2 regions of the Acidibrevibacterium sp. genome follow, and region 1 is predicted to be linked to the other one. Evidence: predicted binding sites of a transcription regulator. Region 1 holds the regulator's gene; the other holds the start of a gene.

Region 1 (15,778 bases):
GCAGCGCTGCGGCCGACCTCGCCGCCGCCCGTGCGCAGGCGGCGCAGGCGTTGGCGGATGCCAGGCGGAGCGCCGAACTCCGCCGTGACGGTTGGACCGCTGCCGCCGCCGATGAGGCCAAGCAGGCCGCTTCCCGGACCGCTGCCGAACGCGTCACCGCCGCCACCGCGGCGCTGGCGCTGGCCGAGCGCCGTCTTTCGTATGGTGAGTTGCGCGCCCCGCAGGATGGGGTGATCACCGCCGTGCTGCGCGATCGCGGCAGCGTGGTCGCGGAGGGGGAGACGGTATTCGAACTCGCCGAGGCCGGGCCGCCCGAAATCGTCGTCTCGCTTCCCGAGCAGGCGCTCGCCGACGCCGATCGCCCGGGGGCGACGGTGACACTCTGGGCGCGGCCGGGCATTGCGCTCGCCGCCCGGCTGCGCGAGCTTGCACCCAGCGCCGACCCGCGGTTGCGTACCTATGCCGCGCGCTATGTCTTGGTGGATGCCCCCGCGTTCGTCGCCTATGGCATGTCGGCGACGCTCCATCTCGCGGTCCGTGGGGCTGATCGCATCGCCCTGTTGCCGGCGGCGGCGCTGATTGATCGCGGTGACGGGCCGAGCGTTTGGACGGTCAAGCCCGATGGTACGCTGGCCGCGCAAGCCGTGACACTGCGCCGCTTTGAGCAGGATCGCGTTGCTGTCTCCGGCCTTGCCGACGGCGCGATGGTGGTCGCGCTCGGGGCGCAGAAGCTCGATCCCGGGGCGCGTGTACGCATCACCGATACGCTGCCCGCGGCCGAGTGATCGCACGCGACGCGGGCGCATGAGCGGGGGCATGGCGTGAGCGGATTCAATCTCTCAGCCTGGGCGGTTCGGCATCGCGCGCTTACCGGATTTTTGATCGCGTTGATTTTTGTCGCCGGCGCCTTCTCCTATACCCGGCTCGGGCGGAACGAAGATCCGAATTTCACCCTCAAACTGCTGGTGGTGTCGGCGCGATGGCCGGGCGCGACGGCGGCGGAGACGCAAAATCTCGTCGCCGACCCGATCGAACGCAAGCTGCAGGATCTCGCCCATCTCGACAATTTTTTCACCTATGTGCAGCCCGGTCTCGTGGTGACGATGGTGCTGTTCGAGGATTCGACGCCGCCCCAAGAAGTGCCGGAACTGTTTTATCAGACACGCAAAAAACTCGACGATCTTCGTCCCAACCTGCCACCGGGCGTCCTTGGCCCGATCGTCAACGACGAATACGCGGATGTCTATGGCGCGGTGTTTGCGCTCACCGGCACCGACAACGCCGCGCTGACGCGCGAGGCCGAGCGCGTGCGTGATCGCTTTCTCAAAGTGCCGGGGGCAGAAAAAGTCACCATCCTTGGCGAAATTCCTCGCACCATCGATGTTACCTTCCGGCAAAGCCGGCTCGCCGCGCTCGGCGTTACGGTGCCCGAGATCGCGCAAGCGATCGCGCGCCAGAACCTGGTGACCCCAGCCGGATCGATCCAAACCGCAACGACCGAGGTGCCGCTCCGCGTTGCTGGCGCGCTGACCGGGCCACGCAGCCTCGCCGCGGTGCCGATCGTGGCCAATGGCGCTTTGCTTCGGCTCGCGGACATCGCCGAAATCCATCGCGGCTATCAGGATCCGCCGGCCTTTTCCATCCGCCATGACGGTGCGCCGGCGGTGGTGGTTGCGGTGTCGACGCAGCCGCGCGTCAACCGGCTAGCCTTTGGCGTCGCGCTGCGCGAGGCCGCCGCGGGCGTCCGCGCCGATCTCCCGACCGGCATCGTTTTGCAACAAATTGCCGATCAGCCGAAAGTCATCGCCGAATCGGTCGATGAATTTCTGCTCAAATTTACCGTCGCCCTCGGTGTTGTGCTTCTGGTTTCATTCTTTTCGTTGGGCTGGCGGACGGGAATCGTCGTGGCGCTGGCGGTGCCGCTCACGCTTTCCCTGGTTTTTGTCGCGATGGATCTGCTTGGGATCGAATTGCAACGGGTTTCGCTCGGCGCGCTGATCATTTCGCTCGGCCTGCTCGTCGATGACGCGATCATCGCGGTCGAAACCATGGTGGTGAAGCTGGAAGAGGGGTGGGAGCGAGAGCGCGCAGCGGGTTTTGCCTGGCAATCGACGGCATTTCCGATGCTGACCGGAACCTTGGTGACGGCCGCGGGATTTTTGCCGATCGGATTCGCGCGCTCTTCGACCGGTGAATATGCCGGCGGTATTTTCTGGGTCGTTGCGGTGGCGTTGGTGGCGAGCTGGGTGGTCGCGGTGGTTTTCACCCCCTATCTCGGGGTTCTCTTATTGCCGCAGCCGAAAAAAGCCCTGCCCCACGCGGCGATCTATCGGACGCCACTTTACCGGCGGCTGCGGCGGATGGTGACCGTCGCGGTACAATATCGCGGCGGCGTCACCCTGGCGACGGTTGCGCTGTTCGTGCTTGCGGTGGCTGGCGCCGGGCTGGTGAAGCAGCAATTTTTCCCGGCCTCCGCCCGGCCCGAATTGATCGTTGACGTCACCCTGCGCCAGGGGGCGAGCCATGCCGCGACCGAGGCTGCGGTCGGCAAAGTTGAAGATTTGCTTGCCAAGGATCGCGACGTTCTGTGGTACACGAGCTATATCGGGGGTGGCCCACCACGCTTCATTCTCTCGTACAATCCGACACTGCCCAATAACGCGGTCGCGACCATCGTGATGACGACACGCGATTTGGCGGCGCGTGAGCGGGTGCGGGCGCGGCTTCTCGCCTTTGCCGCCGGCGAGGGCGTGCCGGCGGCGCGGCTTCACGTCTCGCGCATCGAACTCGGGCCGGCGGTCGGGTTTCCGGTGCAGTTTCGCGTGATGGGCGATGATCTCGCCGGCGTACGCCATGCCGCCGATCAGGTTCTGGCGGCGCTCCGCGAAACCCCTGGCGCGCGCGACGCACAGCTCGCCTGGGGTGAGCGCGCGCCCTCGCTCCGTTTTGCGCTCGATCAAGCGCGGGTGCGCGAACTCGGCCTTGCGCCCGCCGATATCGCGGCGACACTGGATGCGCTGCTCTCTGGCCTCGTCGCGACCGAGATTCGCGATGGCACCAAGCTGATTGATGTCGTGCTACGCGCCGCCCCCGAGGAGCGGCGTGATCTCGCCCATCTCCCCGATCTCATCGTGCCGACCGCCGCTGGCGCATTGCCGCTCGCGCAGATCGCCCGGCTGGAGCCGCAAACCGAGGAGCCGATTCTCTGGCGGCGCAACCGCCAACCCACCCTCATCGTTGAGGCCGAGCTGCAGGACGGGTTGCAGGCGATCGACGTGAGTGCGGCCGCCGAGGCGCGCATCCGCGCCCTCGCGCTGCCGCCTGGGGTGCACGTCGAAACCGGCGGCGCGGTGGAAGAATCGGCCAAGGCGAACGCCGCTTTGGTCGCGGTTTTCCCGGTGATGGTCGGCGCGCTGCTCTTGCTATTGATGATCCAGTTGCAAGATCTCCGCCGCGTCCTGCTGGTTCTGGCGACGATGCCGCTTGGGTTGATCGGCGCGGTGCTGGCGCTGCTGCTCGCCGATGCGCCGTTCGGGTTCGTCGCTCTGCTCGGGGTGATTGCGCTCGGCGGGATGATCATGCGCAACACCATCATCCTCGTCGATCAGGTGCGGCAAGATCAGGCGGTGGGCTTGCCGCTCCGCGAAGCGATCATCGAAAGCACGGTGCGCCGCGCGCGGCCGGTGGTGCTGACCGCGCTGGCCGCGGCACTCGCTTTCATCCCGCTCAGCTTCAACGTCTTTTGGGGGCCGATGGCGCTCGCGATGATCGGCGGTCTGTTGGTTGCGACGGTGCTGACGCTGGTCTTCTTGCCGGCGCTCTACGCGCTCGCGTTCCGAGCCGAGAAGGCTGAGGCGGCAGCGGCGGTGCCCGTCATGGCGGCGAAGTGATCACGTTCGCGCTGACATGCTCGCGCGCGCTGAGCCTCTGTTGACCCTGGCGGGACGAGTTCCTAACCTCTATGGCGTAATGCTATCCGCATGATGGATCAGAAACCGGTCACGCCCTTCATTCCCCCCCGCTCCGGCCTGTCGCCGTCGGTCATTGATGCGCGTTCGGCCGCGATCTTGCGCGAAATCGTCGAACAATATGTCGCGACCGGCGAGCCCGTGGGGAGCCGCACCTTGTCGCGCCGCCTGCCGCTCGCCCTCTCGCCGGCGACGATCCGCAACGTCATGGCCGATCTCACCGAGCAGGGGCTGCTTTACGCGCCGCATACCTCCGCCGGCCGCCTGCCGACCGATCGCGGGCTCCGGCTCTTCGTCGACGGGTTGCTGCAATTCGGCGATCTCTCGGAGGAGGAGCAGGAGACCATCAGCGCGGCGTTGCAAGCCTCCGGGCGCAGTCTGGAGACCACGCTTGCCGAAGCCGGAAGCCTGCTTTCCGGCCTCTCCGCGGCCGCTGGCCTGGTGCTCGCGCCAAAAGCCGACGGGCCGCTCAAGCATATCGAATTCGTCCCGCTCGGCACTGGCCGCGCGCTCGTCGTGCTCGTCAATGCCGATGGCCAGGTCGAAAACCGGGTCATCGACACGCCGCCGGGCTTGCCGCCGGCGGCGCTGCAGCAAGCGAGCAATTATCTCAACGCCCGCCTCTCCGGACGCTCGATCGAGGAGGTACGGCGCGTGGTGAGCGAAGAAATCGCGGCCGATCGTACCCAACTCGATACGCTCGCGACGCAGATCGTCGCCGCCGGGCTCGCGACCTGGACGGGCGAAGGGCGTGGCGGCAGCTTGATCGTGCGTGGCCAAGCGCGGCTTCTTGCCGATGTCACCGAGATCGAGAGGCTTGCGACCATCCAGGCTTTGTTCGAGCGGCTGGAAACCCAGGAAACCATGCTCAAGCTGCTCGAGCTGGTCGAGGTCTCAGAGGGGGTGCGGATTTTCATCGGCGCCGAGAACGGGCTGTTCGATGCCTCAGGCCTCAGCATGATCGTCGCTCCGGCGCGCAACACCGCTGATCGCATCGTCGGTGCGATCGGTGTTATCGGCCCTTCGCGGATCAATTATGCTCGCATCATCCCGGTGGTGGATTATACGGCGCGCGTGATCGGCCGTTTGCTCGGCTGACCGCCAAGCCTCTCTAATTGCGCGGCAGACGCGGCTGCTCGGGGCTGTCCGGGTTTTGGGCGCGGTTGCGCAGCAGATGGTCAGCGAGAACGAGCGCCATCATCGCCTCGCCAACCGGCACCGCGCGGATGCCAACGCAGGGATCATGCCGGCCGTGGGTTGCAACCTCGACGTCGTGGCCGGTGCGGTCGACCGAGCGGCGCGGGGTGAGGATCGAACTCGTCGGCTTGACCGCGAAGCGGGCAATGATCGGCTGGCCGGTCGAAATGCCGCCGAGAATGCCGCCGGCGTGATTGCTCGCGAATAAAACCGTGCCGTCCTGCATGCGCATCTCGTCGGCGTTGTCCTCGCCGCGCAAGCGGGCGGCGGCGAAGCCGTCGCCGATTTCCACGCCCTTGACGGCGTTGATCCCCATCAGCGCGCTCGCGAGATCGGCATCGAGTTTGCCATAAAGCGGCGCGCCCAATCCCGGCGGCACACCCTCGGCGACGATCTCGACCACCGCGCCGACCGAGGAGCCAGATTTGCGAATCTCGGCAAGATAGCTCTCCCAAACGCCGACGCACACCGGATCGGGGCAGAAAAACGGATTACGCGCGACCTCCGCCCAGTCCCAATTGCCGCGCTCGACCAGCTTGTCGCCGATCTGGACGAGGGCGCCACGGATGGTCACCCCCGTCCCGAGCACCTTGCGCGCAATCGCGCCAGCAGCGACTCGCATCGCCGTCTCGCGCGCCGAAGATCGCCCGCCGCCGCGCGGGTCGCGGATGCCGTATTTGAGTTCGTAGGTGAGATCGGCGTGGCCTGGGCGAAAGCGCGCGGCAATCGCCTCATAATCCTTGGACCGGGCATCGGTGTTTTCGATCTCGAGCGCGATCGGCGTGCCGGTGGTTTGCCCCTCGAAGACGCCAGAGAGGATGCGCACCCGATCGGCTTCCTGGCGCTGGGTCGTAAAACGCGACTGGCCGGGCCGGCGTCGGTCGAGGAAAGGCTGGATATCGGCCTCCGAGAGCGCGATTCGCGGCGGACAGCCATCGACGACACAGCCGATCGCCGGGCCGTGACTCTCGCCCCAAGTGGTGACGCGCAAGAGATGGCCGAAACTGTTATGGGACATGAGGTGGCCATACGATCAGGGGAAGCCCAGGAAGACTCTTCTTTTCTGAAGAAAAAGAAGCAAAAAGACTTTTGTCCGTTGGACAGTGCCTTCGGCACTGCCCGCGCCGAGGAAACGGGATAAAAGTTTTTTGGTTCTTTTTTTCAAAAAAGAACAAATTTCTTTTTCTAGTCCGTGACGGCGGCGATATCGGGCGCCGCCGGGTTCTTCATGCCGACGATGTGATAGCCAGAATCGACGTGATGGACCTCACCCGTGACGCCGGAAGCGAGGTCAGAGAGAAGATAAAGCCCAGCGCCGCCAACATCCTCGATGGTGGTGTTGCGCTCGAGCGGCGAATTGAGTTGATTCCAGCGCAGAATATAGCGGAAATCGCCAATGCCGTTGGCGGCCAGCGTTTTGATCGGGCCGGCGCTAATCGCATTCACCCGAATGCCGGCGCCACCGAGATCGGCGGCGAGATAACGCACCGATGCCTCGAGCGCGGCTTTGGCGACCCCCATGACATTGTAATGCGGGATCACCTTCTCAGCACCGAGATAGGAAAGGGTGAGCAGCGCCCCGCCCGGCCCCATCATCGGCACCGCGCGCCGCGACACGGCGACGAAGCTATAGCAGGAAATATCGAGGGCCTGCAGGAAGGCCTCGCGCGGCGTGTCGAGATAGCGTCCGCGGAGATAGGATTTATCGGCCCAGCCAATGGCATGGACGAGGAAATCGAGCCGATCCCAGCGCCTGGCGAGGGCGGCGAAGGCGGCATCGATGCTGTTTTCTTCGCCGACATCGCACGGGAAGACGAGATCGGAGCCGATGCCGGCGGCGAGCGGCCGAACGCGGCGCTCCAACGCTTCGCCTTGGTAGGTGAAAGCGAGCGCCGCGCCTTGGGCGGCGCAGGCATGCGCAATCCCCCAGGCGAGCGAGCGGTCATTGGCGACCCCCATGATCAGGCCGCGCTTGCCGGCGAGCAAGGTTCCGGCGGCGGGCGTCTCGGCAAGCGGGACGGGAGCGGAAAGGGTCGTTTCATTGGAATGGGACATCGAGGATCTATCCCTTCTCGGTTGAGTGCCTGACCCTCTCTCGTGACACAGCCGGGCGCTGTTGGGCAAGAGCCATGGCGCAAACGCGCCCGGGTCAGGGCTCGCGGCCGCGCGCGGAAATTCCCTCAGGCGATGGCGAGCCGCGCCTCCAGCACGTCGTCTTCGCCGGGCAAGCGATGGAGGGAAAAGCCGAGATGGCGGACGAAAGCGAGCATCGGCGCGTTATCGGCGAGGATCTGGCCGACGATCTCGGTCATGCCCTGCCCGCGTGCCCAGCCGATGAGGCAGTGCATGAGCCGCGTTGCGAGCCCCTTTCCCTTCATGTCCGGCTGCACGATGATCGCAAATTCGCTGCTCCCTTCATCGAGTTCGCGCACCAAGCGGGCAACCCCGACGGTCTCGCCGGTGCCCTCGCGGACGGCGATGAAGGCGATTTCGCGTTGATAATCGACTTGCGTCATGCGCGCCATTTGCTCGGCTGAGAGTGTGCGCATGGGCGAGAAGAAACGATAGCGGATGTCTTCCGGGGCAAGGCGCTCAAAGAACGCGGCATGCGCCTCGGCATCCTCGGGGCGGATCGGGCGGATCAGCAGCCTCTCCCCGCTGCCGGTCCAAATTTCCTCGAGTTCGGCAGGATAAGGCGCGATGGCCAATTGCGCGCGGCTTCCCTGAGGGCGCAGCGTGAGCCCGGCATCACCGACCAGAAGCCCCTCGCCATCGACGAATAGCGGATCGATGCGCAATGTCGCGATTTCGGGAAAATCGATCACCAATTGCGAGATCCGCACCAGGGTCTCGGCGATGGCGTCGCGGTTCGCCGGCGGAAATTCCCGAAACGCGCCGAGTAAGGGCGCAAAGCGCGAGCGCGCGATCAGCGCCTGCGCGAGCGGCAGGTTGAGCGGCGGCAGATCGACGGCGCTTTCGCCGAGAATGGCGCCGGCGCTGCCGCCGAGTCCGAAGCCGAGCACCGGGCCGAACACCGCGTCGTCACCGAGAGTGATCGCCAACTCGCGGGCGCGGCGGATCTGGCGCTGGACGAGAAACCCGTGCGTCGGCGCCTGCCCGGCGGCCATCCGCGCCGCGGCGCGGGTGACGGCGGCGGCGTCGGGGAGATCGAGAACGACGCTCGGCGCGCCGCGCTTCTCGGTGCGCCGCAGCTTGAGCGCGATCGGAAAGCCGAGCATCGTCGCCGCGGCCCCGGCGTCCTCGGGGCTTGCTGCCGCCCGCGTCGGCACCACCGGCACGCCGTAGGCGGAAAGCACCGCCATCGCCTCATCCTGCAGCAGCGCGAGACGCTCGGCCCGGCGCGCCGCGGCGAAAACCCGCGTCACCGCCACCCGGTCAGGAAGCAGGTGCAGCACCGTGCTCGGCGGCAATTCGCGCGCGGCGAGCCGGTTGCGGCGATGCTGGAGAAGATGATGAAACCCATGCACCGCCTGCTCTGGGGTCGCGAAGACCGGCAATCCGGCATCGGCGAGGCGCAAGCGTAGCGGCGCGGCAGTGGTTTCTCCCATCGCCGCGACGAGGAGCGGGCGTTTGATGGCGCGCGCGCTGGCGGCGATCGCGCTGGCCCAGGCTTCGTCGTCGGCAGCGCTTGGGCGCAGCGGTGGCGGGGCGAGAATGGCGAGGATACCGCCAATGTCTGGGTCGCGGGCAAGGGTTTCGATCGCCGCCGCGCACCGCGCCGGCGAGTCGAGCCCGAGATAAAGCGGCTCGAGGGCGCCGCCTTGACCGGCGAGTTCAGGCGGCAGCGGCCGCGCCAGCGCCGTCCGGATCGCCGATGGCAGCGGATGGAGCGGAACACCGAGGCGGAGCGCTTCATCCGCTGCCATTTCGCCGGGGGCAATGGCGGTGGTGACGATCGCGAGCGGCTCGCGGGTGAGAGGATTGGCGCGGCTCAGGGTTTCGGCGGCGGCGAGCAGATCCTCAAAATGGTTGACGACGAGCAGCCCGGCGCGCCGGCCGGCGGCGGCGAAAGCGGCCTCGGCCGCGGGTCCGATGCGGGTTTCGTCTTCGCTATCGCGCAGCAGGCCACCGGCACAAAGCGCCACCACCGGGCGCAGGCGGGCGGCGGCGCGGGCGGCGGAGATGAAGGCGCGCGGGTTTTTGAGCCGGCGGATATCGAGCAAAATGGCGCCGGTCGCGGGATCGCGCGCGAGCCAATCGAGCGTCAGGCCGAAGCCGATATCGGCGTTGCCGCCGATGCCGACGATGTGAGAAAAGCCCACCCCGTTCGGCCCCGCCCAATCAAGCACGGCGCGGCAGAGCGCGGCCGATTGTGAGACCAGCGCGGTGCGCCCCGCCGGCACCGGGAGATGGCCGAGCGTTGCATTCAGCCCGTGCGCGGGAACAGCGAGCCCGAAAGAGCCCGGCCCGAGCACCCTGACGCCGCTCGCGCGTGCCGCATCGCGCAGCCCCGGCATCATCGCGGTGGCGATCGCGGCAAAACAGCCGCGCGCCGCGAGCCCGGCCAGCACCGCGCGCGGATCGTCGAGTGGCGCCGCGAGAATCGCGACGTCGAGCGGCGCGACATCCGGGCGCGCCGCGCCGCCTTGCGGCGATGTGGCGAGATCGCCGGCATCGAGCGTCGCGATGGCGCCGGCGAAGCCGCCGTCGCGGAGATTGGCAAGCACGATCGCCCCCTCCGCGGTCTCGGCACCGAACACGGCGACGCTATCGGGACGGAACAGCCGCTCCGGATGGAAGCGATGGCGGGAAGCGCTTGGCAGCCATGGCATAACGGCACCTTATAGCATGTTGCGCCGCAATAAAGGATAGCACAGCCGGCGGAAATCTGTCGTGCGAGCAGGCACGGCCATGGCGGCCGATTTTTTCTCGCGCCAGGCATTTTTTTCTTGCCGTGGCGCGGGGCAGAGTCTTATCTAGGCGACGGAGAGGCGCGCCAAACCGTAAGCGTGCGCTTGTGCCTCGTTCCAGGCCATGAGGCCTTGGGGCGATTGTGTCAACTTTCTGTCAGGGATCACATGAACCCGCGATCTAGTAGCCAGCCCTCGGAGAGCCATAGTTGGCGCTTAGCGCCTGCTTCGCCGCCGTCGGGTTGGGTCGCCGCCCGGGATCCGCATGTGACCGTTAAGGCGCCAGCGATTCGCTGCTGACCCTAACGGCCAAGCCTCCCGGGCTCGAGTTATCACTTGAGCAAGAGGAGGCTGTGATGGCCGTCTTTACCTTTCCTCGTCAGATCCGCGTGCCTGGCCGTCGCCCGGCCGTAACACGTCGTTTGGTTTCCGACGCGGCGCCCGCGGGGCAGGTCGCGCGCCCGGTGCTCGACCTTCGTTGGCGGCACGATGACGAAGGCCGCTTGCGTGCGCACTGGGGTCTCGCCGCGACGCGCGCGCGGGTGTCGTTGCTTGGTTGAATCGCCACGAGCGCCGGCCGCCGGCGCTCGCCGCACTCGTTCCCCTCAGCCAGGCGTCGCCTTGGCACAGAACGGATCTGATAGCATGACCCATATCGACAAGCTCGACACCCTGACCAAAGAGGCGGTGCTCGATTCCGCCCATCTCGGCGACATCACCGGCGCCCTCGGCACCATCCGGCGCGACGATGACGGCCCCCGGCGCAATCTCGTCGCGCGTCTCGCGACTTTGCTTGCGGTCGTCGGCCCCGGCCTCATCGTCATGGTCGGCGACAACGACGCCGGCGCCTTCGCGACCTACACCCAGGCTGGCCAGACCTATGGCAGCACGCTGCTCTGGACGATGATCCTGCTCATCCCGGTCCTCTATGTCTGCCAGGAGATGGTGGCGCGGCTCGGCGCGGTGACCGGCGTTGGCCATGCGCGGCTGATTTTCGAGCGTTTCGGCCGGTTCTGGGGCGCGTTCAGCGTCATCGATCTCTTTGCCCTCAACGCGCTCACCATCGTCACCGAGTTCATCGGCATCAGCTTGGCGATGGATTATTTCGGCCTCTCGAAGCCGCTTGGCGTCCTGGTTGCCGCCGGGCTCACCATTGCAGCGGTCAGCACCGGGAGCTTCCGGCGTTTCGAGCGTTTTGCGGTGCTGCTCTGCCTCGGCAGTCTCGCGATTGTGCCGATTTTCGTCGTCGCCCATCCCCCTCTCGGCGAGATGGCGCGAGACCTCGTGGTGCCGGGTCTGCCGCCGGGCAAGCTTTCCGACATCATGCTGCTCATTATCGGCCTCGTCGGCACCACGGTTGCGCCCTGGCAGCTATTTTTCCAGCAAAGCTATATCGTCGACAAGCGCCTGCGGCCGCGCTTCATGGCCTATGAGCGGGTCGATATGGCGCTCGGCATGGTCTTTACTCAGGTCGGTGCCATCGTGATGATCGCGATCGCCGCTGCGGCGTTTGCCGGCAAGCCGGAATTCGGCAATTTCACCGATGCCGGCGGGGTCGCTGCCGGATTGGCGAAATATGTCGGGCGTTGGGCGGGGAATCTGTTTGCGATCGGCCTCGTCGATGCGGCGCTGCTCGGGGCGGCGGCGGTTGGTCTCTCCACCGCTTATGCGTTCGGCGATACGTTGTCGGTGCGCCATTCGCTGCACCGCAAGCCGAATGACGCGCTGGGCTTTTATCTGATCTATGGCGCGCTGATCGCGGTTTCGGCGGCGATCGTCTTGATCCCGGGCTCGCCGCTTGGGCTGATCACCGAGGGGGTGCAGGTGTTGGCTGGTATTCTGCTGCCGAGTGCCACGGTGTTTCTGCTGCTTCTCTGCAACGATAAGGCGGTGCTCGGCCCGTGGGTGAACGGCAAGTGGCAGAATTTGCTCGCCGGGGTGATCGTTGGCGTGCTGGTTATTCTGTCGATCATTCTGACCGCGGCGGTCGTGTTCCCGGACATCACCGATGGAGAGATCATCGCGACGCTCATCGTCGGTGCTGTGCTCGGCGTTATCGGCTTTCTTGTCACACGCCTGGTGACGAAGCGTGGCCTGACGCCCGAGACCGGCGATGTCGCGGCGCTTGATCGCGAGACGTGGCGCATGCGGCCGCTCGCCGACCTGCCGCCGCTGCGGCTGTCGCCGGCGGCGCGGCTGTGGATGGGCATCTTGCGCCTTTATCTCGTGGTCGCGGTGGGCATGGCTGTGTTCGCGGTCGTCAAGCTCGCCCTCGGCCACTGAGTTTCGCCCTCGCGGGGCAGTGCCGCTGGCACTGCCCCGCCTGGGAAAAGTTCTTTGGTTCTTTTTTTCAAAAAAGAACCATTTCTTCCTACCCTACAAATCCTTCGCCATCGTCACGGCATCCCCGCCATTCGCGTAATAGCGCGGGCGGCGGCCGACGGGGCGAAACCCAGCGGCGGCATAAAGCGCGCGCGCGCGGGCGTTTGCCGCGGCGACCTCGAGAAACATCACCGCCGCGCCACGCCGCGCCGCCTCCGTCATGGCGGCGATGAGCAGGGCGCGGCCGAGCCCCTGCTGGCGGCGCGCGGGAATGACGGCAAGCGTTAGAATCTCGGCCTCACCGGCGATCGCCCGCGCGAGGATCATGCCGCCGCCTGGGGCGATCAGCGCGAGCGTGCCGGGCAGGCTGAGCTGAGTTGCGATCACGGCGGCATCCCAGCGTTCGGTGGGCGGAAAACATGCCGCGTGAATGGCGGCGAGGGCGCCAGTATGGGCGGGGGAGGCTGGCTCTATCTCTGTCATGCCGGCGGCGGGCGCAAGGCGGCGGCGATGGCGGCTGGCGGTTCGGCATAAACCGGCTGAGCGGCGCGCGGCGGCAGCCCCGCGGCGAGACGCCGAGCTGCGGCAGCGGCAACCAGCCGGGCCGCGGGTTCACACCCCATCCCGCTTTGGTACACTTTGATCCCGCGCGCGGTGAGCTGTTCGGCGACCAACGCCGCAGCCTCGCCAGCGAGGGTGACAGCACCGGGCGGCGCCGGCAGATGGGCAAGATCGAAGCGGCCTTGCGTGCCATCCACCCCGTCGATAAAGACGCCGCCGAGGCGATGGGGCAGGGCGACCCAGAACGCGCCGGCGGGTGGCGCCGGCATGGCTTCCGCCAAGGTCTCGGCGAGGGTGACGCCGGTGATCGTGGCGCCATGCCCGAGGGCGAAGCCCTGCGCGAGCGCGAGCGCGGCGCGCAGGCCGGTGAAGCCGCCTGGCCCGATCATCACCGCGACGAGATCGATGCGCCCCGGCGCCGCCGCGAGCGTTTCCGCGAGCAGGGTGGCGAGGACCGCGCTTTGTCCCCGCGCCGGCATCGCCACCCGCTCGGCGCACACCCTGCCCTGCTCGCTCAACGCCACCGAGCAAGTGGCGAAAGCGGCGTCGAGGCCGAGAATCCGCATCGCGGCCCCGCTCAGCGCGGGCTCAGCACCATGACCATCTGGCGGTTTTCCAGGCGCGGCATCTGCTCGACCTTGGTCGCGGCGTCCATATCGGCGCGGATGCGTTCCAGCACTTTCACGCCGATTTCCTGGTGCGCCATTTCGCGGCCGCGGAAACGCAAGGTGACTTTGACCTTGTCGCCTTCCTCGATGAAGGATTTCATCGCCCGTAATTTCACCTGATAGTCGTTTTCATCGATATTCGGACGAACTTTGATCTCTTTGATTTCGATAACTTTTTGTTTTTTCTTGGCTTCGTTTTTCTTCTTCTGGATTTCGTATTTGTATTTTCCGTAGTCGAGGATTTTCACTACCGGCGGATCGGCGTTGGGGCTGATCTCGAGAAGATCGAGGCCGACGGCATAGGCCCGGGCTTGCGCTTCGCGGGCGCTCATGACGCCGATCATCTCTCCGTTCTCGTCGATCAGGCGGACCTGGGGGTTGCGGATCTCCTCGTTGACGCGGGGGCCGTCGCGCGTCGGCGCGGCGGGCAGGGGGGGTCTGGCGATGGGTCACTCTCCTCTGGCTGTGACGGGGTAGGGTCTCTTACCGCGCCGAGTTTTGCCGAACCTGGCGGCGGCGATCAAGCATTACCGTTGCAATGCCGGCAATAGATCGGGTGGCGTCGCCTCGCGCGCAAGCCGTGCCACGGCGTCGTCGAGCACCAGCACCTCCTGCGCCGCGCCACCGAGCCGGCGCAGCGCAACCGTCCCGCTCTCCGCCTCCTTGCGTCCGACGACGATGAGGACCGGCACATGGGCGAGGCTATGGGTGCGCACTTTGGCGTTGATTTTTTCGTTGCGGGTGTCGCATTCGACGGCGAGACCGGCCTCGCGCAGACGCGCCGCGACTTCCTCGGCATAGGAATCGGCGTCCGAGACGATGGTCGCGACCACCGCCTGCACCGGCGCGAGCCAAAGCGGGAAGCGCCCGGCATGGTGCTCAATCAAAATGCCGAGAAACCGCTCGAAACTGCCCAAAATCGCGCGATGCAGCATCACCGGGCGATGGCGGGCGCCGTCTTCGCCGACATAATCGGCATCCAGCCGCTCGGGCAGCACGAAATCGACCTGCAAGGTGCCGCATTGCCAGTCGCGCCCGATCGCATCGCGCAGCACGAATTCCAGTTTCGGGCCGTAGAACGCGCCTTCGCCGGGATTGAGGGTGTAGGTGACGCCGGCGGTGGCGCAGGCCTCGCTGAGCGCCTGCTCGGCGCGGTCCCAGACGGCGTCGCTGCCGGCGCGGATCGGGGGGCGGTCGGAAAATTTCACCTGAAAATCGGGGAAACCGAAATCGCGATAGATTTGGCCGAGGAGTTCGACGAAACGCACGGTTTCCGCGGCGATCTGATCTTCGGCGCAGAAAATATGGGCATCATCCTGGGTGAAGGCCCGCACCCGCATGATGCCGTGCAGCGCGCCGGACGGCTCATAGCGGTGGCATGCCCCGAATTCCGCCATCCGGAGCGGCAATTCGCGATAGCTGCGCACCCCCTGGCGGAAGATCTGCACGTGGCAGGGGCAGTTCATCGGCTTCAGGGCGAGGGTTTTTTCCTCTTCCTCGACGGTTGCGATGAACATGTGCTCGCGGAATTTTTCCCAATGGCCGGAGGCTTCCCAGAGCGCGCGATCGACGAGCTGCGGCGTACGCACTTCCTGATAGCCGTTGGCGTCCAAGCGGCGGCGCATATAGGCCTCAACGCGGCGATAGAGCGCCCAGCCCTTGGGGTGCCAGAAGACGCTGCCGACCGCTTCCTCCTGGATGTGAAACAGATCCATCTCGCGCCCGAGCCGGCGATGATCGCGCCGCTCGGCTTCGGCGAGCTGCGTCAGATAGGCGTCAAGCTCCTTTTTGTCACGCCAGGCGGTGCCGTAGATCCGGCTCAGCATGGCGTTGCGGTGATCGCCGCGCCAATAGGCGCCGGCGACTTTCATCAGCTTGAAGGCGTCCCCGACATCGCCGGTCGTGCGCATATGCGGGCCGCGGCAGAGATCGACCCACTCGCCCTGGCGGTAAAGCGTGATCGTCTCGCCCGCCGGCAGATCGCGGATGATCTCCGCCTTGTAGTGCTCGCCACGCGCGGCGAAAAACGCGATCGCCGCCTCACGCTCCCAGACCTCGCGCACGAAGGGGGCGTTGGCGGCGATGATGTCGCGCATCTTGGCTTCGATCGCCGGGAAATCCTCGGGCGTGAAGGGCTCGGGGCGGGCGAAATCGTAATAAAAGCCGTTTTCGATCGCCGGGCCGATGGTCA
Region 2 (15,778 bases), on a different contig from region 1:
CAGGATATAGGGCTGATCCAGCTCGGTGATCATCTTTTCCGAGTTGGTGATGAAATAGGGCGACATGTAGCCGCGGTCGAACTGCATGCCCTCGACGACGTCGAGCTCGGTCTGGATGCCCTTGGCTTCCTCGACCGTGATCACGCCCTCGTTGCCGACCTTCTGCATCGCTTCGGCGATCATCTTGCCGATCTCGACCTCGCCGTTGGCGGCGATCGCGCCGACCTGCGCGGTTTCCGCCGGTGTCGTGATCTTCTTCGAGTGCTTCTTGATTTCCTCGACGACGACGGTGACCGCCTTGTCAACGCCGCGCTTGATGTCCATCGGGTTCATGCCGGCGGCGACCGCCTTCAGCCCCTCGCGCACGATCGCCTGGGCGAGCACCGTTGCCGTCGTGGTGCCGTCACCGGCGATGTCGTTGGTCTTGCTCGCGACCTCGCGCACCATCTGGGCGCCCATGTTCTCGAACTTGTCGGCGAGCTCAATCTCTTTGGCGACGGTGACGCCGTCCTTGGTGATCCGCGGCGCGCCGAAGCTCTTGTCGATGACCACGTTGCGACCCTTGGGGCCGAGCGTCACCTTGACCGCATCGGCCAGGATATCGACGCCGCGCAGCATGCGCGTGCGGGCATCGGCCGAAAAGCGAACGTCCTTAGCAGCCATTTTCGTTGGTTTCCTTCGTGTTCAGAGACGATATGCGAGGCGGTGTCGCGTCAGGCGGCTTTCTTCTTGGCCGTGCTGCCGTCGATCACGCCCATCACGTCGGACTCCTTCATGATCAGCAGCTCCTCGCCATCGAGCTTGACCTCGGTGCCCGACCATTTGCCAAACAGCACGATGTCGCCAGCCTTGACATCGAGCGGCACCAGCTCGCCACGCTCGTTGCGGGCGCCCGGGCCGACGGCGATGACCTCGCCTTCCATCGGCTTTTCCTTGGCGGTGTCGGGAATGATAATGCCGCCGGCGGTCTTTTCCTCGGCGTTCAGCCGCCGGACCACGACCCGGTCGTGCAGGGGACGGAACTTCATGCGGATCGCTCCTGAAATTTCTGTTGAATTTAGGCCAACAGGTCAGCCCCGCGGGCATGCGGGGCAACGGCTGCTAGCACTCCCCCTTGGAGAGTGCTAGCGATGTAGGAGAGTTGCCGCGACCTGTCAAGCGTTTGGCAGCACTCTCGTCGAGTGAGTAGTAAGTTTATGATTTCATGACGTTTTTTATTGAAGCGCGGCGCGTTTCGGCTAGCATCATGGGCACCGCACGGGCCCATTGCGCGGGCGCCGGCGGAGATCGTGAAGACCTTGCCGGAGATCGTGCATGAACCTCTCGAACCAGTTGCGGCAATATCGCCTGACCACCGCCGAAATTCTCTACCACATGCCGGACCATCCCGGCGTCCTGCAAAGCTTCATCTGGCAGGATCTCGACCTTGCGCCACGCTTTCCGGTTTTGCATCGCTTCCTCGATTTCTGGCGCCGCGACATCGAAGGAAGGCTCCACTCGGTGCGTGTCGCCTCGGTCGAGCTGGTCACGCCGGGGGAAATCCGCGCGGTCGGGCATCTTCTGCATCTCCAGTAGCGCTCGGGTCAGCCCGCCAGAGCGCCCAGCCAAGCCCGGCGGCGGCGGCGAAAAGGCCGAGCCCGAGCGCAAGACGCATCGGCGCGCCGATCGCGACGCCACCGCCGAGAAGGGCGAAAATCACCGTCTGCGGCAGGTAACCGAGCAGGCTCGCGGCAAGGAACGGCCCAGTGGCAAGGCCGGTGGCGCCGGCGATGAGGTTGAGCGCGAGATTATTGCCAACCGGCAACAGCCGCAGCATCAGGGTCGCGCGAAACGGTGCCGCGATCAGACGGCGCGCGAGACGTGCGCCACGGCCGGCGCCGAGCCACCGGCGCGCCCCCTGCCCCACCAGCGCCCGCGCCCAGGCATAATTCGCAGCACAGCCCAGCATTTGCGCGGCCATCGCAAGGGCGATGCCGGGCCAGATGCCGAACCCGAAGCCAGCGGCGAACGCCACCGCCTGGCGCGGCATGCCGATCGCGACCGCCGCCGCGCCGGCGAGCAGAAACGCCCCACCGCCCATTGGGCTGGCAACAAACCTGGCCTCCGCGTGCGGCAGTAACCGCCAAGCGAACCCGGCGGCGAGCAGGCCGGCGAGCAAAAGCCCCGGCCGCCATAGCATCCGCCGAGCCACAAGGGCGCCGGAGCGGGCGGAACGTCGCGGCGCGGGAGCGGCCATCACCACCGCAAATCGGTCAGAGCGCGAGCATCTGCCCGGCGCCGATGGCGGCGAAAAAACTCGCGACCCCGCCAATCTCGACGCCGGAAAGGAGTGCGGCGGGCGCGATCGCGGCGGCGGCGAGACCCGCCTCGCAGGCGATCAGCCGCACCCCCAACTCGCGCGCGGCGTCACGCAGCTCCGCGAACCCGGCAACCCCCCGCTCGCGGATCACCGCATCCCGTGCCGCATCCGCGAGCCCCGACCAATCGGCGCATAACGCCCGGCAGCCGTCATTGGTCGCGAACAAGACGACCATGCGCCCAAGCGCCGCAGCCCCGCTGGCGAGCACGAAGGCGTAATGCGCCCGCTCATGCGTGCCCGCGAGCAGGAGAATCCCGAGCGGCTCATCCGCCACAGACGCTCTCCGCCGCCGCGCGCGGTGCTGTGATCGTCGGGTGCGCGCCACACAGCGCGCAATCGGGATCGCGCCGCAAGGCGATGGTGCGAAACCGCGCCGCGAGCGCATCCCAGAGCAAAAGCCGCCCGGCGAGCGTTTCGCCGATGCCGGTGATCTCCTTCAAAACCTCGGTTGCTTGCAACGTCCCCATCACCCCGGTGACGGCGCCGAGCACGCCGGCCTCGCTGCAGCTCGGCACCTCGCCCGGCGGCGGCGGCTCGGGGTAAAGGCAGCGATAGCAGGGGCCATCAGGGCGGAAGACCGCGAGCTGGCCTTCGAAGCGCAATACCGCCGCCGAAACCAGCGTGCGGCGGGCGAGAAACGCCGCGTCGGCGACGAGAAACCGGGTCGCGAAATTATCCGAGCCATCGCAAACGATATCGTAGTCCGAGATCAGCGCAAGGGCATTGTCAGCGTCCAAGCGTGTCGCGTGCTCGACGATGGTGACGAGCGGGTTGAGCGCCCGCGCCGCCGTTGCCGCCGAGCGGGTCTTGGGCTCGCCGATCCGTGCCGTGGTGTGCGCGACCTGGCGCTGGAGATTGGAGAGTTCCACCCGGTCGTCATCGACGATGCCGATCCATCCGACGCCGGCGGCGGCGAGATAAAGGAGCAGCGGCGAGCCGAGGCCGCCGGCGCCGATGATCAGGACACGCGCCGCGCGCAGCCGCGCCTGGCCGATCGCGCCGACCTCGCCAAGCAGGATATGGCGGGAATAGCGTTGCAGCTCGTCTTCGCTGAAATCGAGGTCCATGGCCGGCTCCCGCACCCATCATGCCACCACGATATAGGGCATTGCCAGGCGGGATCGAAGGGCGGCATGAAGGCGCCATGAGTGAGCGGGCCGATCACGCGCTGGTCTTATTCTCGGGCGGGCAGGACTCGACGATCTGCCTTGCCGACGCGCTGGCGCGCTATCCTTACGTCGAAACCATCGGCTTTCGCTATGGCCAGCGCCATGCGGTGGAACTCGCCTGCCGGCCGGTGATCCGCGAAAAACTCGCCGCCATGGCGTTTCCCGGCCGGCTCGGCGCCGATCATCTGATCGATCTCGGGCCGGCGATGGCGGCGATCGGCGACACCGCGCTCACCAGCGAGGCGGCGATCGCGCTCGGTGCGGACGGGCTCCCCAATACTTTCGTGCCCGGCCGCAACCTTTTGTTTCTGACGCTGGCCGCGGCGCTCGCTGCCCGCCGCGATCTCCGGCGCATCGTCGGCGGCATGTGCGAGACCGATTATTCCGGCTACCCCGATTGCCGTGACGATACCATCAAGGCCATGCAGCTCGCCCTCAATCTCGGGATGGGCCGGCATTTCGTGCTCGAAACCCCGCTGATGTGGCTCTCCAAAGCCGAGAGCTGGCGGCTCGCCGAGACGCTCGGCGGCGAGGCGCTGGTGGGCCTGATCGTCGAGGAGACCCATACCTGCTATCTCGGCGAACGCGGCGCGCGGCATGAATGGGGCCATGGCTGCGGCATCTGCCCCGCCTGCGTCTTGCGCGCCAGCGGCTATCGCGCCTTTCGCGAAGGTGGGCCGGCCGGCGCGTGAAAATCGTCGAGATCACCAGCGTCGATTACGCGCTCTGGCATTTCGTGATGCCCTTGATGCGGGCGATGCGCGCGGCCGGGCACGAGGTGATCGGCGTCTGCGCCGAGGGGCCGCATCTCGCGGACGCCCGCGCCGAAGGGTTTCGCATCCTCACCGTCCCGATGGCGCGCAGCCTGTCGCCGACGGCGCAATGGCGGGCGTTTCGGGCGCTTTATGCGCTTTTGCGGGCGGAAAAACCCGATCTCGTGCACGGCCATATGCCGATCAGTGGGCTTTTGGCGCGGTTTGCCGCCCGCCTCGCTGGTGTCCCGCGCATCGCCTATACGTGCCATGGATTTTTGTTCAATCAGCCGGGGCCGCTCTGGCGCCGCGGCCTCGCGCTCGTGCTCGAATGGCTCGGCGGGCGTGTGACCGACATCTATTTCACCGTCTCCACCGAAGAAGCGGCCGATGCCAAGCGGCTTCGCATCGCCCGCGCGCCGATCGCGATCGGCAATGGCCGCGACCCAGCGCGCTATCATCCCGATCCGGCGGCGCGGGCGCGGGTCCGCTGCGAACTCGGCGTCCCCGAAGATCGTGTCGTCGTCATCATCATCTCGCGCCTCGTCCGCCATAAGGGTCACCCGGAATTGCTCTCGGCGATGCGCGCGGTGCCGGAGGCAGAATTATGGGTGGTCGGCGAACGGCTCGCGACCGATCACGGCGCCGATCTTGAGCCCTATTTCGCCGCCTCCGGGCTCGGCGCGCGGCTGCGGCGGCTCGGCTATCGCGCCGATATCCCAGCCCTCCTCGCCAGCGCCGATATTTTTGCCCTGCCCAGCCATTTCGAGGGGCTGCCAATGTCGGTGATCGAGGCGATGCTCTGCGGGCTGCCGGTCGTCGCGACCGCGATCCGCGGCCCGCGCGAGCAGGTGATCGATGGCGAGACCGGGTTTCTCGTCCCGCCGCGCGCCATCGCCCCGCTTGCCGAAGCGCTTGCGCGCCTTGCCCAAGATGCCGCGCTCCGCGCCCGCATGGGCACGGGCGCGCGGGCGCGGGCGGAAGCGCTCTATGATGAGGCCAAGGTGATCGCGCGCACGCTTGAGCATCTCGGCCTCTCGGTCTATCCCGCCGCGAGCCAAGCCGGAGAGCAGACATGACCCGCGAGACCGATCTCGTTCCCATCCGCCGCGCCTTGATCTCGGTTTCCGACAAGACCGGGCTCCTCGATCTCGCGCGCGCGCTTGCCGCGCGCGGCGTCGAAATTCTTTCCACCGGCGGATCGGCGCGGGCGCTCGCGGGCGCCGGGATCGCCGTCCGCGAGGTCTCGGACCATACCGGATTTCCCGAAATTCTCGACGGCCGCGTTAAAACCCTGGTGCCGCAGATCCATGGCGGCATTCTCGGCCGCCGTGACCTCGCGTCCCATCAGGCCGAGATGGCGGCGCACGCGATCGCGCCGATCGACCTCGTCGTCGTCAATCTCTACCCGTTCGAGGCAACCGTCGCCGCCGGCGCGTCAGCGGAAGATTGCGTCGAAAACATCGATATCGGCGGCCCGGCGCTGATCCGGGCGGCGGCCAAAAACCATGAGTTCGTCGCCGTGCTCACCGATCCCGCGCAATACCCGGAAGCGATCGCGGCGATCGCGGCGCACGGCGGCTTGCCGCACGCGGCCCGCGTCGCCCTCGCCGGCGCCGCCTACGCCCGGACAGCGGCCTATGACGCGGCGATCGCCGCCTGGTTTGCGCGCGGCGAAACCTTTCCCGCGCGCCTCACGCTGAGCGGCGTCCGCGCGCAAACCCTGCGCTACGGCGAAAACCCGCATCAGACAGCGGCGTTTTATCGCGCCGATGAGCGCCCCGGTGTTGCAACGGCGCGGCAGATCCAGGGCAAGGAACTCTCCTACAACAATCTCAACGACACCGACGCCGCCTTCGAATGCGTCGCCGAGTTCGAGGAGCCGGCGGTGGTGATCGTCAAACACGCGAACCCCTGCGGCGTTGCGCGCGCCGAGACGCTGGCCGCGGCATGGGAGCGGGCGCTCGCCTGCGATCCGGTCTCGGCCTTCGGCGGCATCGTTGCCGCGAACCGCCCGCTCGATGCCGAGGCCGCCGCGCGGATCGCTGCGATTTTTACCGAGGTGATCATCGCGCCCGGCGCCACCGCCGAGGCACAGGCGATTTTGGCGCGAAAGAAAAATCTCCGCCTCTTGCTCACCGGCGGCTTGCCCGATTCGAGCGCGCCGGGGATATTGGTCAAATCGCTCGCCGGCGGGTTTCTCGCCCAGACCCGCGATAATGGCCGGATCACGGCGCATGACCTCACGATCGTAACGAAGCGCGCGCCATCCGCCGCGGAAATCGCCGATCTCCTGTTCGCCTTCCAGGTTTGCAAGCACGTCAAATCGAACGCCATCGTCTATGCCAAGGCGGGGGCGACGGTCGGGATCGGCGCCGGGCAGATGAGCCGCGTCGATAGCGCCCGCATCGCCGCCTGGAAAGCCGCCGAAGCGGCCAAAACGGCGGGCTTGGCGGCGCCGCTCACGGCCGACAGTGTGGCCGCGTCCGACGCGTTCTTTCCCTTCGCCGACGGGCTGGAAGCGGTCATCGCAGCGGGGGCGACGGCGGTGATCCAGCCCGGCGGCTCGGTCCGCGATGCCGAAGTGATCGCAGCCGCCGACGCCGCCGGCATCGCCATGGCGTTTACCGGCATGCGCCATTTCCGGCACTGAGCGCTTTTTCCCGTTCTCTCGGAATGGCCATTTTCCTCGCAAGGGCAGTGCCTGCGGCACTGCCCAACGGGACAAAAGTTTTTTGGTTCTTTTTTTCAAAAAAGAACCCTTCTCGTTTTCGACTTACGGCAGCAAAACCGTGCTGCCGGTGGTCTGGCGCGCCTCTAGCGCACGGTGCGCGGCTTCGGCTTCCCGCAGGGGAAATGTCTGGTTGACCATGATCTTCACCGCGCCGCTCTGCACCACGTCGAAAAGGTCTTGCGCGCTCCGCTCGAGATCGGCGTGTTTTGCGGTGTAGGTTGCGAGACTGGGGCGGGTGAGATAGAGGCTGCCCTTGGCGCCGAGCATCCCGACATCGATCGGCCCCACCGGGCCGGAGGCATTGCCGAAGCTCACCATCAGCCCGAGCGGCGCGAGACTGTCGAGGCTCGCCATGAAACTGTCCTTGCCGATACTGTCATAGACCACCGGCACCATCGCCCCGCCGGTGATGCGCTTGACCTCCTCGGGCAGGCGCTCATAGCCGATCACCACCTCGGCGGCGCCATGCGCGCGGGCGAGTTCGGCTTTCGCCGGGGTCGAAACCACGCCGATCACCCGCGCCCCGAGATGTTTCCCCCATTGGCACATGATCAGGCCAACCCCGCCGGCAGCGGCATGCACGACGATGGTATCACCAGGTTTGACGACATAGGTGCGGCGCAGGAGATATTGCGCCGTCATCCCTTGCAGCATCATCGCCGCGGCAGTGCGGAAATCGATGCCATCGGGGAGCTTGACCAACCGGTCGGCGGCGATCGAACGCTCGGTGGCATAGGCGCCGATCGGCCCTGAGGCATAGGCGACGCGATCGCCAACCGCGAGATGGGTAACCCCCGGCCCGACCGCGGTGACCACGCCCGCACCTTCCATGCCCAGCGTCGCCGGCATGGTGGGCGATTTATAGAGCCCGGTGCGGTAATAGACGTCAATATAGTTGAGGCCGACCGCCTCATGGCGGACCCGCGCCTCGCCCGGCCCGGGCTCGGGCAAGGGCACCTCCTCCCAGCGCATGACCTCCGGGCCGCCATGGGTGTGAATGCGGATCGCGTGCGTCATCTCGATCTCCGTCAATGCCCGGCGATCATGCCGGAAGGAAGGGATTGGCTCAGGCGCCGCTCATGGTCGAGCAGCCAGGTCTTGGTCTCAAGCCCGCCCGGGGCGGAATAGCCGCCCAATCCGCCCGCCGCCACCACGCGATGGCAGGGGATGAGAATGGGCAGCGGATTGGCGCCATTGGCGCGGCCGACGGCGCGGGCAGCGCTTCGCAGCGTCGTCGCGAGTTCGCCATAGGTGCGGGTCGCACCCAGCGGAATGCGGCGGAGTTCGCCCCAGACGCGGCGCTGAAAGGCGGTGCCGCGTGGCGCGAGCGGCAGATCGAAATCCGCCGCCGAGACTAAGCCATCGAAATAATCCTGCAACCGCGCACGCGCCGCGCGAAGCAGCGGTGTCTCCGCCTGATCGCGCCCCCAGCCCCAATCGAGCGCCACCAGCGCGCCTTCCTCCTCGGAAAGCGTGAGGTCGCCGATCGGCGTGTGCAATGAGAGCTGCGGCATCGTTTGCGTGTTCCTCCACATCTTGGCCCGCGACCGCGAACGTGGCCGGATGCGAGCCCCGCCGGCGTCGCTTGTCAAGCGCCCGCGTGCCCGCCGCCCGCGACCGCGCGGCACACGAGGCGCCGAAGGGAATGGCGGCGAGGAAAGTATATGCGGCTGGTGCAAGGACAGATGGGAGATCTCGTGGCAGATCACGCCACGCGCGCTCATTGACGCATTGGCCGTCGGCGGCTATGAGGCCAAACGCGCGTTCGGTGCCATGATGGCGATGCGGAAAATCGACGTGGCGGTGATCGAGGCGGCGCGGCGCGCCTGACGCCGACATGCACAATGGGGAAACGCCATGAATGTCAGCGCCTACCTTCAATTTGACGGCCAATGCGAGGATGCGTTCGCTTTCTATGCGAAAACCTTCGGCGGTGAGGTTATTGCCCTGCTCCGCTGGTCGGAGATGCCCGGCGATGCCATGCCGGCGGGTTCGGTCTCGCCTGAGCTGGCGCAGAAAATCATGCATAGCGAGATCAGGATCGGTGCCACGACGCTGATGGGCGCCGATCCGCCGCCGGGACATTACAGCAAGCCATGCGGCGTTGGCGTGACCCTTACGGTCGAAAGCGATGCCGAGGCCGAAGGCATTTTTACCACACTTTGCGCAGGCGGCAGCGTGGGCATGCCGACCGGCGAGACCTTCTTCGCACATCGTTTCGGCATGGTCACCGACCGCTATGGCATTCCGTGGATGATCGTGCATCGCAAACACTAAAAGACGCAGGAATACCCTATTCCCCAGCATCAGCCGTGCCATCGGCACGGCCCCCGGGGGGAAATTTTTTGGCTCTTTTTTTCAAAAAAGAACTCTTTTTCTCACCTCTCTTCCCCCACCATCAGCGCTGAAAGCGCCGCAGGCGTGGTGACGGGAAGGCCGCAGGTCTGGCGGCGGCAGAGCATCGCCGCCGCTTTGTCGGCGGCTTTGCCGAAAGCGGGATGGTCGGGCGAAAGCGCCGTCTCGGGGCTGATCGCGAGCACGGTGAGCGTCGGGTCGGGGTTGGCACGCGCCGCTGCGAGAAGCGCCGCCCGCGCCGGGTCTTCGGGCCGGCCGGTGACGACGATCGTCCCGCCCTCGGCGAGCAGGGTTGCCGCCGCGAGCAGGGTCGGGCAGGCCTGAAGCATCTCTTCCCGGCCGCTGAAGGCCGCCAATAGCGCCTCCGCCCGCTCGCGCCAGAGGATTGCGCCGGTGAGGTGATAGAGGCGGGCGAAAACCTCCGCCATCAGGCCGTTGCCCGAGGGGGTGGCGTTATCGGCGACGATGCGGGGGCGGATGTCGGCGCCGAGCGGGATGTCCGTCGCGTCGGCGGCGGTCGCGTAACAGGCGCCGGCGCCATCGCCGAACCAGCGCCGCGCAACCTCGGCGAGGCGTTCGGCGTCGGCGAGATAGGCGGGATCGCCGGTCGCCTCAAAAAGCGCAAGCGCGGCCCGGGCCATTGCCGCCTGATCGTCAAGCAGGCCAGCGGCGAAAATGTCTCCCGCCCGCCAGGCATGCGCCACCCGCCCATCATGATCGGCGAGGTTCGTCATGATGGCGCGATAGGTGGTTTCGGCTTCGGCGAGCCAGGCGGGCTGGTGAAACACCCCGCTCGCATGGGCGAGGGCTGCGATCATCAAGCCGTTCCAATCGGCCAGCACTTTGTCATCGCGCCCCGGACGGATGCGGCAAGCACGATGGGCGCGAAGGCGCTCGCGCGCGCAAGCGAGGCGGGCTTCTGCATCGTCGCGGCCGCGCGCGGTGACGCGACGGAGGATGGTTTGGCCCTCCCAATTGCCACCTGTCGTCACGTCATAGGCGGCTTTGAACGCCGGGCTTTCGGCGCCGAGCACGGCATCGATCTCGGCTTCGTGCCAGACATAGAATTTCCCCTCTTCGCCCTCGCTATCGGCGTCTTCGGAGGCGGCGAAGGCGTGGCCGCCGGGCATCGCAACGCGCATGTCACGCCCGAGCCAGGCGGCGATGCCAGATGCCGCCTCGGCCAATAGCGGGTCTGGCGCGCGGGCGGCGGCGAGGCTCAAGAGGTCGAGAATCTGCGCGTTGTCGTAAAGCATTTTCTCGAAATGCGGGACGAGCCAGATGGCGTCCGTCGCGTAGCGGGCGAAGCCGCCGCCGAGATGATCATGGATGCCGCCGGCCGCGAGTTTTTTGAGCAAAAGCGTGACCGCGGCGATGCCGTTCGCCGCGTTGCCGGTCATTCCCTGCTGCCAGAGAAAGCGGAAAATCGGCGCGTTGGGAAATTTCGGGGCGCCACGGAGCCCGCCCTCGATCGGATCGCAGGCGGCGAGAAGCCGGTCCGCGGCGCGCGCGATGGCGTCCGGCGCGATGGCGCCGCCGGGATGGGCGCGGGCCATGGCGGCGAGCGCGCCGGTGAGGTTCGCGGCACTTTTGGCGATCGCCGCGCGGTCTTGTTCCCAGGCGCGCGCGAGCGCTTCCAGCACCTGCCGGAAGGAGGGTTTGCCCCAGCGCGGCTCGGGCGGAAAATATGTGCCGCCCCAGAACGGCGCGCCGTCTGGTGTCAGGAACATGGTGAGCGGCCAGCCGCCCTGCTCGCCCATCGCGTGCAGCGCCTGCATGTAGAGATGGTCGATATCCGGGCGCTCCTCGCGATCGACCTTGATGGCGACGAAAGCGCGGTTGATCAGTGCGGCGATCGCCGGATCCTCGAACGATTCGTGCGCCATGACGTGGCACCAGTGGCAAGCGGCATAGCCGATGGAAAGCAGGATAGGCCGCCCGCTCGCCCGCGCCTCGGCCAGCGCCGCCTCACCCCAGGGACGCCAGGCGACGGGGTTGTCGGCGTGCTGGAGCAGATAGGGGGAACGCGCATGGCGAAGCTGGTTGCCAGATTGGGCCACAGTGTTCTTCCTTTACGTCTCGGCGCCGTGGCGCCGCAGGCACCACTCATCGGAGAAAAGTTTTTTGGTTCTTTTTTTCAAAAAAGAACGCCTTTCCCCTTCCCGCGCGCGCCTTGGAAAGTTCATACCATCCGCTAGATAAGCGCAAGCTGCGCGGCTGTCGGCGCGGCGGAGGCAGGGACATCTCGACATCATGGCAGGCCGTCTGGCGGATGATCCGCCGCTCTATTTTTCCGCCCATCTCTTTGTTTGCTGCAATCGGCGACCCGATGGCCATCCGCGCGGCAGTTGCGCGGCCAAGGGGTCAGAGCGGCTGCGCGATTATATGAAGGCGCGCGCCAAAGAGATGGGGCTGCGCGGGGTTCGGGTGAATAGTGCGTTGTGTCTCGACCGCTGTGAGCTTGGTCCCTGCCTCGTCATTTACCCAGAGGGGGTATGGTATAAAATCACGACCTCGGCCGATATCGACCGCGTGCTGGAAAGCCATGTGCGTGATGGCAAACGGGTGCAGGCGCTGATGTTGCCAGCGGCAGGGAACGAATAGAGGCGCGGCGTTGGCGGAGCACGAGGACACGATCTTCGCCCTCGCCTCCGGCGGCGGCCGCACGGCGGTCGCGGTTCTGCGGATCAGCGGCGAGAAGAGCGGGGCGCTGCTCGATGCGCTCTGCGGCCGCCGGCCACCACCGCGCCGCGCGAGCTTGCGACGGGTTCGGGATATCAGCGGCGAGACGCTGGACCGGGCGCTAGCACTCTGGCTTCCCGGCCCCGGCACCTATACCGGCGAGGACAGCGCAGAGCTGCATCTGCATGGCGGCCCGGCGGTGATCGAGGCGGTGGCGGAGGCGTTGATCGCGGCCGGCGCACGGCCGGCCGAAGCCGGGGAATTCACCCGCCGCGCGTTTTTCAACGGCCGCATGGATCTAACGGCGGCCGAAGCGGTTGCCGATCTCGTGGAGGCGGAAAGCGCCGAGCAGCGGCGCCAGGCGCTGCGGCAAATGGAGGGGGCGCTCGGGGCGCTCTATGAGGATTGGTCGCAACGGCTGATGCGGGTTTTGGCACAACAGGAGGCCCTCATCGATTTCCCGGACGAGGATCTGCCGGCCGATGTCGCGCGCCTGCTTGCAACGGAGATGGCGACCTTGGCGGCGGAGATCGCGGCGCATCTCAACGATAATCGTCGCGGCGAGCGCACCCGGGAAGGGCTCAGGATCGCCATCATCGGTCCACCCAATGTTGGCAAATCGAGCTTGATCAATCGCTTGTTGGCGCGCGATGTCGCCATCGTCTCCGATCTTCCGGGCACGACGCGCGACGCGCTCGAAGCCCGGCTGGTGCTCGGCGGCATGGTAATGACAATGATCGATACCGCGGGGCTGCGCGAAACCGAAGATCGGATCGAGGCCGAGGGCGTGCGTCGTGCCCGCGCCCGCGCCGCCGAGGCCGATATCGTGCTCGCCATGCACGATGCCTCTCAGCCGGAAGCGGTATTGGACGCCGCAGCTATGCCGCGCGCCGGCGAGGTGATCGTGGTCGCGAACAAGCTCGATCTCGCGTCGAGGCGCGATATCGGCGATGCGATCGGCGTGAGCGCGCTGACCGGGCAGGGGCTGGAGCGGCTGTCTGATGCCTTGATTGCCGCCGGACGCCGGCTGACCGCGCGCACCGGCCCGCCACCCTTGACCCGCCCCCGTCATCGCGCCGCGCTCGAGGCGGCGCTTGCGGCGCTGACCCGGGCAATGGCGGAGCCAAGCGAGGAGTTGCGCGGCGAGGAGCTGCGGATAGCGCTTCGGATGATCGGGCGCGTGACTGGGCGCTGGGGGGTCGAGGAGATCCTCGGCGAGATTTTCTCCCGCTTTTGCATTGGGAAATAGATCGGGATACCTAACCGCCTGATCGGCACGATAAGGATGCGGGGATGAAGCCTGACGTGGTGGTGGTCGGTGGCGGCCACGCGGGGTGTGAGGCGGCGGCGGCGGCGGCACGGGTCGGCGCGCGTGTCCTGCTCATTACCCATGACCGGCAGAAGATCGGCGAGATGTCTTGCAACCCAGCGATCGGCGGCATCGGCAAGGGGCATCTCGTGCGCGAGATCGACGCGCTCGACGGGTTGATGGGTGCGGCGATCGACCGCGCCGGCATCCATTTCAAGCTGCTCAACCGCAGCAAGGGTCCAGCGGTGCGCGGTCCGCGGGCGCAGGCCGACCGGGCGCTCTATCGTCAGGCCATCCAAGAACTGCTAGCCGCGTATGACGCTCTCGACATCCACGAAGGCGAGGTCAGCGATCTCATTCTCGATGCGCGCCAGCAAGTTCAGGGTGTCACGACCCGCGATGGCGCGCATATCCCCTGCGGCGCGGTGGTTTTGACCGCCGGCACGTTTCTGCGTGGCCTCGTCCATATCGGTGAGGCGCAGACCCCAGCCGGCAGGATGGGCGAAGCCCCGGCAGTGGGGCTGGCGGTGACGCTTCAGCGCCTCGGGCTGCCGATGGGACGGCTGAAAACCGGCACGCCGCCGCGGCTGGACGGCGACAGCATCGATTGGGCGGAACTCGCGGTGGACCATGGTGATGACCCGCCACTTCCCTTCAGCACCCTCACCCAAGCGATTATCACCCCGCAAACCGTCTGCCATCTGACGGCGACGACGCCGGCGACGCATGAGATCATTCGCGCCAATCTCGCGCGGTCTGCGGTCTATGGCGGCAAGATCGCCGGGCGCGGGCCACGCTATTGCCCGTCGATCGAGGACAAGATCGTCCGCTTTCCGGATCGGCAGCGCCATCAGATTTTTCTCGAGCCGGAGGGCCTCGCCGACAGAACGATCTATCCGAACGGTATCTCGACTAGCCTGCCCGCGGACGTACAGATCGCCTTTCTGCGGACGATCCGCGGGCTTGCACAAGTTCGCATGCTACGACCCGGCTATGCCGTGGAATATGATTATGTCGATCCGCGCGCCCTTCACCCGACCTTGCAAGTCAAATCCGTGCGGGGCCTCTTTCTCGCTGGACAGATCAACGGAACTACGGGCTATGAGGAGGCGGCGGCGCAAGGCCTGCTAGCCGGCATTAATGCCGGACGATATGCCGGCGGGCTGGGCGGCGTGGTGATCGACCGGGCAGACGGCTATAGCGGCGTCATGATCGATGATTTGATTACCCAAGGGGTTACCGAGCCCTATCGGATGTTCACCTCGCGGGCGGAATATCGGCTCACGTTGCGCGCGGATAACGCCGATCTGCGGCTAACACCGAAGGGGATCACTTGGGGGTGCGTGAGAACGGTACGTCGGAGGGCGTTCGAGGCTTATTTGGATGCCGTCACGGCGGCCCGTGCGCGCGCTGAAGCAGAGGGGGCGACGCCAGCGGAATTGGCGCGGCGTGGCATTGCCGTCCGAGCGGATGGATGCCGGCGATCGGTTTTGGCGCTCCTTGGCCTGCCTGGTGTCTCGTTCGAAGCGTGCGTCGGCCTATTCCCCTGGCTCGGGACGCTCGATTCCCGTGTTGTCGAGCAATTGCGCGTCGAAGCGCAATATGCTGGGTATTTAGACCGGCAGTCGGCGGAGATTCGCGGCTTCCGCAAAGAGGAAAGCGTGCCACTTGGAGACGCGGTCGATTATGCGCGGATTGGCGGGCTCTCGGGAGAATTACGGGAAAAACTCGGCCGTGTTCGCCCCGAAACTCTCGGCATGGCGGCGCGGATCGAGGGCATGACGCCGGCGGCGATGGCGGCGTTATTTGCCGCCGTCCGCCGGCAATGAGCGCCGCTCCGTTTCACGTGAAACGCGCTGACCGCGAAATGTTGGCGCAGCTTGGCGTTTCACGTGAAACCCTCGCGCGGCTAGAGACCTATGTTGCTCTCACTCTCCGCTGGTCACCATCCATCCGTTTGATATCACAGCGCGACGAAACCTTCGTCTGGCGCCGCCATGTCCTCGATTCCCTACAAATCATGCCGCTTCTCCGCGACATCGCCCCCCCGTCGGCGGATTTTGGTTCCGGCGGCGGATTTCCCGGCTTGGCACTCGCCATCGCACTGAATCGCCCGTTTCATCTCATCGAATCCGATACCCGCAAATCCGCCTTCCTGATCGAAGCCGCGCAGGCAACCGGCGCTATGATCACCGTCCATCCAAAACGAATAGAAGCCGTGACACTGCCGCCGCTGCGCCTGATCACCGCGCGCGGTCTTGCTCCGCTCACGACGCTTCTTGCTCTCGCCGCCCCCAAACTCGCCCCCGACGGTGTGTGCCTCTTCCACAAAGGCCTGAACGTCGCGGCTGAGTTGACGGCCGCTCGCGATCGATGGCAGATGGAGGTCGTCTGCCACCCAAGCCGAACTGATCCCTC

Evidence for each region. Region 1 encodes HrcA, which represses chaperone genes, less so after heat shock. Its sites were predicted from a motif close to GTTNGCACTCNCNNNNNGNGAGTGCNAAC; they were not measured.
Region 2: the regulator HrcA is predicted to act here: its motif matches at 1,101-1,129, upstream of groES (co-chaperone GroES).

Annotation. Positions count from the first base shown of each region.
Region 1 covers NZ_JBMFWJ010000008.1:16,364-32,141, reverse strand. Annotated here, with positions in the region: gene ACP5M5_RS04230 (efflux RND transporter periplasmic adaptor subunit) at 1-785, shown strand, start outside; gene ACP5M5_RS04225 (efflux RND transporter permease subunit) at 822-3,890, shown strand; gene hrcA (heat-inducible transcriptional repressor HrcA) at 3,981-5,066, shown strand; gene aroC (chorismate synthase) at 5,080-6,183, opposite strand; gene ACP5M5_RS04210 (SDR family oxidoreductase) at 6,351-7,124, opposite strand; gene ACP5M5_RS04205 (bifunctional acetate--CoA ligase family protein/GNAT family N-acetyltransferase) at 7,346-9,958, opposite strand; gene ACP5M5_RS04200 (NRAMP family divalent metal transporter) at 10,682-12,319, shown strand; gene ACP5M5_RS04195 (GNAT family N-acetyltransferase) at 12,413-12,841, opposite strand; gene tsaB (tRNA (adenosine(37)-N6)-threonylcarbamoyltransferase complex dimerization subunit type 1 TsaB) at 12,838-13,485, opposite strand; gene infC (translation initiation factor IF-3) at 13,497-14,018, opposite strand; gene thrS (threonine--tRNA ligase) at 14,115-15,778, opposite strand, start outside.
Region 2 covers NZ_JBMFWJ010000038.1:152-15,929, forward strand. Annotated here, with positions in the region: partial or broken gene groEL (chaperonin GroEL) at 1-663, opposite strand, end outside; gene groES (co-chaperone GroES) at 714-1,028, opposite strand; gene ACP5M5_RS11090 (usg protein) at 1,315-1,575, shown strand; gene ACP5M5_RS11095 (TVP38/TMEM64 family protein) at 1,526-2,179, opposite strand; gene ACP5M5_RS11100 (DsrE/DsrF/DrsH-like family protein) at 2,253-2,633, opposite strand; gene ACP5M5_RS11105 (HesA/MoeB/ThiF family protein) at 2,623-3,426, opposite strand; gene queC (7-cyano-7-deazaguanine synthase QueC) at 3,504-4,220, shown strand; gene ACP5M5_RS11115 (glycosyltransferase family 4 protein) at 4,217-5,359, shown strand; gene purH (bifunctional phosphoribosylaminoimidazolecarboxamide formyltransferase/IMP cyclohydrolase) at 5,356-6,933, shown strand; gene ACP5M5_RS11125 (quinone oxidoreductase family protein) at 7,057-8,031, opposite strand; gene ACP5M5_RS11130 (methylated-DNA--[protein]-cysteine S-methyltransferase) at 8,043-8,528, opposite strand; gene ACP5M5_RS11135 (VOC family protein) at 8,578-8,844, shown strand; gene ACP5M5_RS11140 (VOC family protein) at 8,872-9,291, shown strand; gene ACP5M5_RS11145 (thioredoxin domain-containing protein) at 9,393-11,429, opposite strand; gene ACP5M5_RS11150 ((2Fe-2S) ferredoxin domain-containing protein) at 11,623-11,973, shown strand; gene mnmE (tRNA uridine-5-carboxymethylaminomethyl(34) synthesis GTPase MnmE) at 11,984-13,300, shown strand; gene mnmG (tRNA uridine-5-carboxymethylaminomethyl(34) synthesis enzyme MnmG) at 13,345-15,189, shown strand; gene ACP5M5_RS11165 (16S rRNA (guanine(527)-N(7))-methyltransferase RsmG) at 15,186-15,778, shown strand, end outside.